Regions from separate parts of the Lactobacillus sp. ESL0785 genome, predicted to be linked through region 3. Evidence: riboswitches for the same ligand, from Rfam matches in the RefSeq annotation. Region 3 holds a riboswitch; each other region holds the start of a gene.
The links. Region 3 has a riboswitch for thiamine pyrophosphate ahead of OZY43_RS00535 (ABC transporter ATP-binding protein). Riboswitches for the same ligand answer to the same signal wherever they lie in the genome.

Region 1 (2,272 bases), 180 kb from region 3:
AATTTGGATATTGTTGCTCATTAGTGACTTTTATGCCAGTTAATACCTGTGCTTCTGGTAAATTGGGTGTTATTAAGTTGGCGAGAGGTAAAAGTTCAGTTTTTACGGTTTCAACTGCATCTGCACTTAACAAGTGGGCTCCACCTTTAGCGACCATGACTGGATCGACAGTAATCGGTCCAAAGTCATATTTTTGCAAGTTTAAGGCAACTTGGTGAACATGTTCGGCATCACCGAGCATACCAGTTTTAGTCGCGCGAATATTAAAGTCTGCTGCTAAAGATGCACATTGTGCGTCAATCATCTCAAGCGGAAGCAAGTGTGATGCCTGTACACCGAGAGTGTTTTGTGCGGTGACAGCTACTACGACGGCAGTGCCGAAAACGCCTTGCATTTGAAAAGTTTTCAGATCGGCCATAATTCCGGCACCACCACCTGAATCAGTTCCGGCAATTGTTAGAACTTGGGGAAATGAATTAATTTTGGTTGCCATAAGATACTTCCTTTAATCATAATCAGCAATTTTTTCAATATCAGTAGTTTTTACTTTAGCTAAATAGTCCATTAAGTACATGCTAAAACTACCAGGGCCAACATTAGGATGGTCTTGAACTAATAATTGTCCTGTTGCTCCAAAAATTAAAGTGGCAACTTGAGCAGCTTCAAAAAGGTTGTTAGTTACAGCACTAAAAGCAGCTACAATACTGGTTAGCATGTCGCCTGAACCAACGTGTACCTGGAAGAGAGGGGTGCCATTATGCACATGAACCAGATTGTGACCATCACTAATAGTGTCAGTAGCGCCACTGGCAATAACTACACAATGGTATTTCTGGGCTACTTTTTTGGTAATTTCATCAAGGTTGCCAGTACCAGAACCAGCATCTATTCCTTTAGCATGCCAATTAAATTCACCTAAAGCAGCAATTTCACCAGCATTACCGCGAATAATTCCGACGTGAAAGTTCCAGAGTAGATCTTGAGCGATATTCAGTCGATAACGTACAGCACCGATCGCTACAGGATCAAGCACGATCGGCTTACGATATTCTCGAGCCAAATCACCCATTTTTTTCATGTGAGCAATTTGCAACTTAGTTAAGCTGCCCATGTTAATAGCCACAGATGAAGCCATGTTGACCATTTCATCAGTTTCATCGATTTCATTACTCATAATTGGGGAAGCACCAATTGCATTTAAGCCATTAGCAACATCTTGAACAGTCACAAAGTTAGCTGCATTGAGTACAACAGGATTTTGCTTACGTAATTTATCTAATAATTCTAACTGCATAATTCTCTCCTAAAATTAATTGGAGGAGTGCTTAGAACTACTGTTAGCAAAATAAAAAGCTTTAACGCAGAAAACGTCAAAGCTGAAGTTAGTTTGACACGTTCCTTGCGCAAGTATTGGCTTACAGGTTCAAAGGGTCCGAAATAAAATTTCATCTCAGCCTAAAAGGCACCCCTCGTGTTATCGCTTTCAAGTATAGACGATTTTATTAGAGAATACAAATAAAAATGTCCAACTTTATTTAAGTTGGACGGTCATAAAATTTATAAATGTGTAAATGCTGATGAAGTTAGATAAATTGTAAAATAGTCATTAAAATTGGGACAACGATAATAAATAAAATGGTGCTTTCAACTACAATATTAGTTGCATACTTAACATCACCGTGTGATTCGTTAGCTAAAATTGGTAAAACAGCTAGCATTGGTGTTGCTGATTGCACAATTAAAGTCTGTCGCATCAAGCTTGGCATGTTAAAGCCGGCGCTCATTCCGATTTTAATTAAGGTAATTAAAATGATTGGTGAAAGGATAAAACGGCCAATTAAAGCTAAGATTGAATCACGGTCAAACTTAACATTTTTAATTCCAGCATCGTGCAAGACAATGCCAATATAGACAAGTGAAAGTGGAGTTACTAAGTTGCCAACGTAAGTTAGGGTAGAGTTAAGGAAGCTTGGTACGGGGATACCTAATAACATCCAGACTAAAGCAACCACAAAGCCAACAAGCGGCATAGGCAATAATTTTTTCCAATTAATTTTGTGGCTGACCTTCTTATCCTTAGTGGTTGGGTCATCGTTTTGAATTAAGAAAACGCCGAAGGCCCAAGTAGAAACGGTATTAATAATATAGTAAACTAAAAAGTACGACATTGCCTTGTCGCCAAACAGAGCCATGTTAAGCGGCATGCCAATAAAGATTGTATTGGCATTAACCACGGCGTTCATGAAAATTCCCCGTCGTCCTGCTTTGATCT
Region 2 (2,272 bases), 340 kb from region 3:
TGTAATTGAGCAATATTTAGGTACAGTTAAACCAATGTATCATCAATTCATTGAGCCAACTAAACGTTATGCCGACATTATTGTTCCCGAAGGCGGCGAAAACGACGTTGCAATCGATATGTTGACAACTAAGGTACATGCTATTTTAGGAAAAAAAGAAAAATAATAAAAAAGCCACGATATTAATCGTAGCTTTTTTTATTATTTAATTTTCGGTTTTAATCCTCGTGCAAATAACTTAGTAATCAACTTAACCAAAATGCCATCAAAAACAATGGCCGAACAAAGATCAATTAAAAAAATACTAAGTTGTAATTGCCACGAATAATAATTTAAACCATAAACAAGGTATCTTCTAACAAACGCACCAATGCCAGCGCAAACAGCTCCAGTTAAGACACTTTTCCACGAAAACTTTTGATATCGTTCTTTTTTCGGGAAAAAACCTATTTCATTTGTCGCTCCCTGAACTAAGCCAGAAACTATTGTCATAATGCCCCATTGACCACCTAGCAGCATTTCAACCACAGAAGCCAAAACTTCACCAATTATTCCAGCCCCTGGCAAGGGAACAAAGTACATGGTTAACGGTGCTGCAATTAGCCATAACCCTGTAAAGATAGAATCCGTTGCTGGTGCAAAGCCTGTCGGTACCAATAAGATTTTGCCTAAATTATATAAATTATCAACACCAAACTCGTAGATAAAACCTAATAAAATCCCAATTAAGACAACAAAAATAATTGCTTTAATATTCCATTTTGAAAATCTAATAAACATCATTCGCCAGATTCAAATTAATTTACGCTAAGCGCGGCCGCAAAGCACGATCAAATAAGTTGGTAATCAACTTTACCAAAACCCCGTCAAATACAAGTGCAGAAACAATGTCAGTAATAAACATGACAACTTGCAAAGTTATGCTAAATTTATTCCAACCATATAAGAAATAAGTTGGAATAAATGCACCTAGTCCTGCAAAAAATGCTCCAGTCATAACACTTTTCCACGTAAATTGTTGGTAACGTTCTTTTTTCGGGAAAAAGCCAATCTCGTTGGTTGCTCCTTGAATTAAGCCAGAAACAACGGTAATTGCACCCCATTGACCACCAATCGCCATTTCAACAATTGCTGCTAAGACTTCCCCAACTGTACCTGAACCTACAGTAGGGACAAAGTACATAGCCAATGGCGCTGCAATTAACCATAAACCAGAAAAGACAGTATCTGTCACTGGCGCAAAACCGGTTGGCAATAACGCCATTTTAACTAAGTTATAAGCCCAATTAAAGCCGTATGTATAAATGATACCCATAATAATACCTATTAAAGCCACCAAAATAATCGACTTCACATTCCATTTGGATGATCTTGTGAACATAAAAAATACTCCTAACTAACTATGACGTCAGCAAGGAGTACAAATTAAATGCTTGTATTAACACTTCCCTAACGCAGGTATTGTCCTGTTCAGGTTCCAAGGGTATTTCTCAGCTATCAGCACCCCTAGTGACGTTACTTATAAATTAGATATAGTATAGCACAATCATTACTATAAAAAAATCCCCCAATATAGCTTAATTAATGCTTTTTATTTTTGGTAGTTGTTTTACGAATCCATTTAGCAATTATTCCCTTGCCTTCACCCTTCATTGTCGCCTGAAAATTACGACTAAAGGCAATCAAAAAGACCATACAGCAAAAGGCAAAGATAACCATCGCTAACATAAGTACAACTTTATTTTTGCAATAAACCAGAATAATTGTTAGCAATACAATACTGATTACTTCAAGAAGAATACTGTAAATGCGATAACCCGCGCGATAAACCTGCGCGACCAATTTAAGAGCTACTAAAAACAAGACCAGCAAAACTACGACAATAACTAAAGCAGTACCCATTATTCATCCTGATGGCTTTCAAACTTAAATTTAGTCCACGGCCGCAAATATTTGAGTAATGACAATTCGCTTGGTTTAATTGCAGCAATCTTATTTTTCCGTTTATCACTATGCGGCTGTAAAACAACTTGTAGCTCATTCTTATAAATCCCGAAGTCATCATTACCAATTAAGATATCGCCGACTTGAAATTGTTCTTGATTATCATGAGCAGGATTAGCTTCATCACGATGCCAAACTCGTGGCATAGTTGAACGAGCTACTAAGGCATTGCTATCACCACGGCGAAAATGCTTATCTTCTAACAAAATTTGCTTTTCTAATGGACTAATACTTGGCAACAAATCAACATCAAAAGAAAGCATATATC
Region 3 (2,272 bases):
TCATCAATTAGCAGCACGTCTTGGTCTGCAATTAACATTAAAAGAATTTGTAATTTCTTTTGTTGTCCGCCTGATAACGAATAAACTACTTGGTCAAGGTGATTGTCTAATTCAAGGTAATCTAAGGCTTGTGCAATTTTAGCGTCAGTAAAGTAGTGATTAGTGCGTTGCTTTTTGCTTAATGCCAATTCGTCGTTAACCGTAACGCTTAAAAATTGATCGCGTGCATTTTGAAAAATTTGTGCAACATGTAGGAGATATTTTCTTGTCTTCAGGTGACGTAATTCATTACCGTGGTAAGTTAAACTGCCGTTGTAAGGCATCATTTTAGTGAGGGCATTGAAAAGCGAAGTCTTGCCAACACCATTTGCGCCTGTAATTAGTGTGGTTTTACCAGCAATAATTTTTAAGTTGTCTTGTTGCAATAAGCATCGTCTGTGAATTAACTCTGTTTGAGTTAAATTAAAACAGATATTTTCACTTGGTGCCGGTAAGGTAAACGAATAACTAGACTGCTGTTGTTCAACATCTAGGAGCTGTTGCTTGTAAGTAGGAGATACTTCAAATACTTGTTGCTTTTTAAATTGAAACAGATGATCACAGATATTGCGGTAGCCGCTTAAGATATGGTCGCTTAATAAAATTGTCTTGCCTTGGTCACGTAAATGGGCGAGCTTCGTAATTAAAAAGCTGCGAGCTTTCGGATCACAGCTGGCAAAGGGTTCATCAAGCAATAGTAAATCAACGTCCATGGCAACTAGGACAGCTAGAGCTACACGTTGCTGTTCACCGCCAGACATGGTGTTAATCTTTTGGTCAAGTAAGTTAGTAATTTGAGCAAAGTTAATCCCAGCTGTTAAGCGTTCTTCATAATGAGAGCGGTCAATTTGTAAATTTTCTAGTGCAAAAATAATTTCTTCACGCGGTGTTGCCATTGTAAATTGTTCACCCGCATTCTGAAACATCATTGCGGTTTTTAAGCCACCGAGGTTGATGGTGCCGGTGACTTTACCGGCATATTTTGGATATAATCCGGCTAAAATCTTGAGCAAAGTTGATTTACCACAACCGGTAGGACCAATTAAGAGAGAAAATTTTCTTGCGGGAATTTTCAAGTTAACGTGATCGAGAATTTTAGTGTTTTGGTCGTATGAAAAAGTTAAATCGTTACTTGTAATCGTCAATGTTCTGTCCTAAATTAAAAAAATCGTCAGGGCTACTGCTCTGACGACGTAAAAAATCATTCATTTTCCCTTCGCTGGCATTATCCATAGCAGGTTCAATGGGTATCTTCTCAGCCTTGCGGCACCCCAATCTTATTAATTTGATTGTACATGAAAGTACTTTTTTTGTCTACTTGTCTAAATTAGCCACAAAAAATAATTATCATTAAAATGTATTTTTGTTATATAATAAAATTATTAAAATATTAACAAGAAGGTGAAATGATGGCAGCGGTTAAATTAGAGCAATATTTAGCGAGCATTTTGAGTGCAACCAATGAAGATACAAACGAATTGTGTCTGCAAGCCGGCAGCAACTTTAATTTATTTACAACATATCTTGAAAATCATAATACAGGCTTACATCGTTATCAGACAGCTACCGCTATGCTGCTTTATGCGGCAGGTGGTCAAACTAACTTGCAGGTCAATGGGCAAACTTTTGCATTGGAAACAGGTAACTTGATTTTATTGATGCCAAAGTGTGATTACGAAATTGGTAAACAAGCTAAACGGGATATTTTGGTCAAGTTGGAATTTAAGGCTGATGTGCAGAAGTCATTAATAAAACTGGCGGCGAATGAACCACGTGAAAAGCAGATTGTAGAACAATTACGTAATAACCTAAAGGTTAACCGGCTTTTATATCTGAAAAGTACGCCGCTTGCACAACCGGCACAAATAATTGAACGAATAATTGATGAATATTTAAAGCATAATTTATTTAGTCAAAGTGTGATTATGGCGCAGCTGCAGCTGTTACTTGTTTCTGCAATTCGTAATCGGAATTTTGCGGCTGCATCAGAGCCTACACAGCAATTTGCTGATGCTACGTTAGAAAGTTATATTGATGCTAATTTTAGCAATATTACTTTGGCTGCAGCGGCAAAGCATTTTGGTTTTAATCCTAATTATTTTTCTAGTTTAGTAAAACAAAAAACTGGCAAGAGTTTTGTCGAACATGTAGATGAACGGCGCATGCAGGAAGCCCGTAACTTGTTGGCGCGGCCAGATATTTCTGTTAAGGAGATTATTGCGCGTGTAGGTTA

Region 1: linked by a shared signal. The riboswitch ahead of thiM (hydroxyethylthiazole kinase) and the one ahead of OZY43_RS00535 (ABC transporter ATP-binding protein) in region 3 are both predicted to bind thiamine pyrophosphate.
Region 2: linked by a shared signal. The riboswitch ahead of OZY43_RS02300 (ECF transporter S component) and the one ahead of OZY43_RS00535 (ABC transporter ATP-binding protein) in region 3 are both predicted to bind thiamine pyrophosphate.

Annotation. Positions count from the first base shown of each region.
Region 1 is NZ_CP113916.1:1,624,294-1,626,565, reverse strand. Features, by position in the region: gene thiD (bifunctional hydroxymethylpyrimidine kinase/phosphomethylpyrimidine kinase) at 1-493, opposite strand, end outside; gene thiM (hydroxyethylthiazole kinase) at 506-1,294, opposite strand; TPP riboswitch at 1,379-1,480, opposite strand; gene OZY43_RS07700 (AEC family transporter) at 1,584-2,272, opposite strand, start outside.
Region 2 is NZ_CP113916.1:445,311-447,582, reverse strand. Features, by position in the region: gene udk (uridine kinase) at 1-166, shown strand, start outside; gene OZY43_RS02305 (ECF transporter S component) at 202-780, opposite strand; gene OZY43_RS02300 (ECF transporter S component) at 803-1,381, opposite strand; TPP riboswitch at 1,430-1,518, opposite strand; gene OZY43_RS02295 (hypothetical protein) at 1,582-1,902, opposite strand; gene OZY43_RS02290 (MupG family TIM beta-alpha barrel fold protein) at 1,902-2,272, opposite strand, start outside.
Region 3 is NZ_CP113916.1:109,206-111,477, forward strand. Features, by position in the region: gene OZY43_RS00535 (ABC transporter ATP-binding protein) at 1-1,184, opposite strand, end outside; TPP riboswitch at 1,234-1,323, opposite strand; gene OZY43_RS00540 (helix-turn-helix transcriptional regulator) at 1,446-2,272, shown strand, end outside.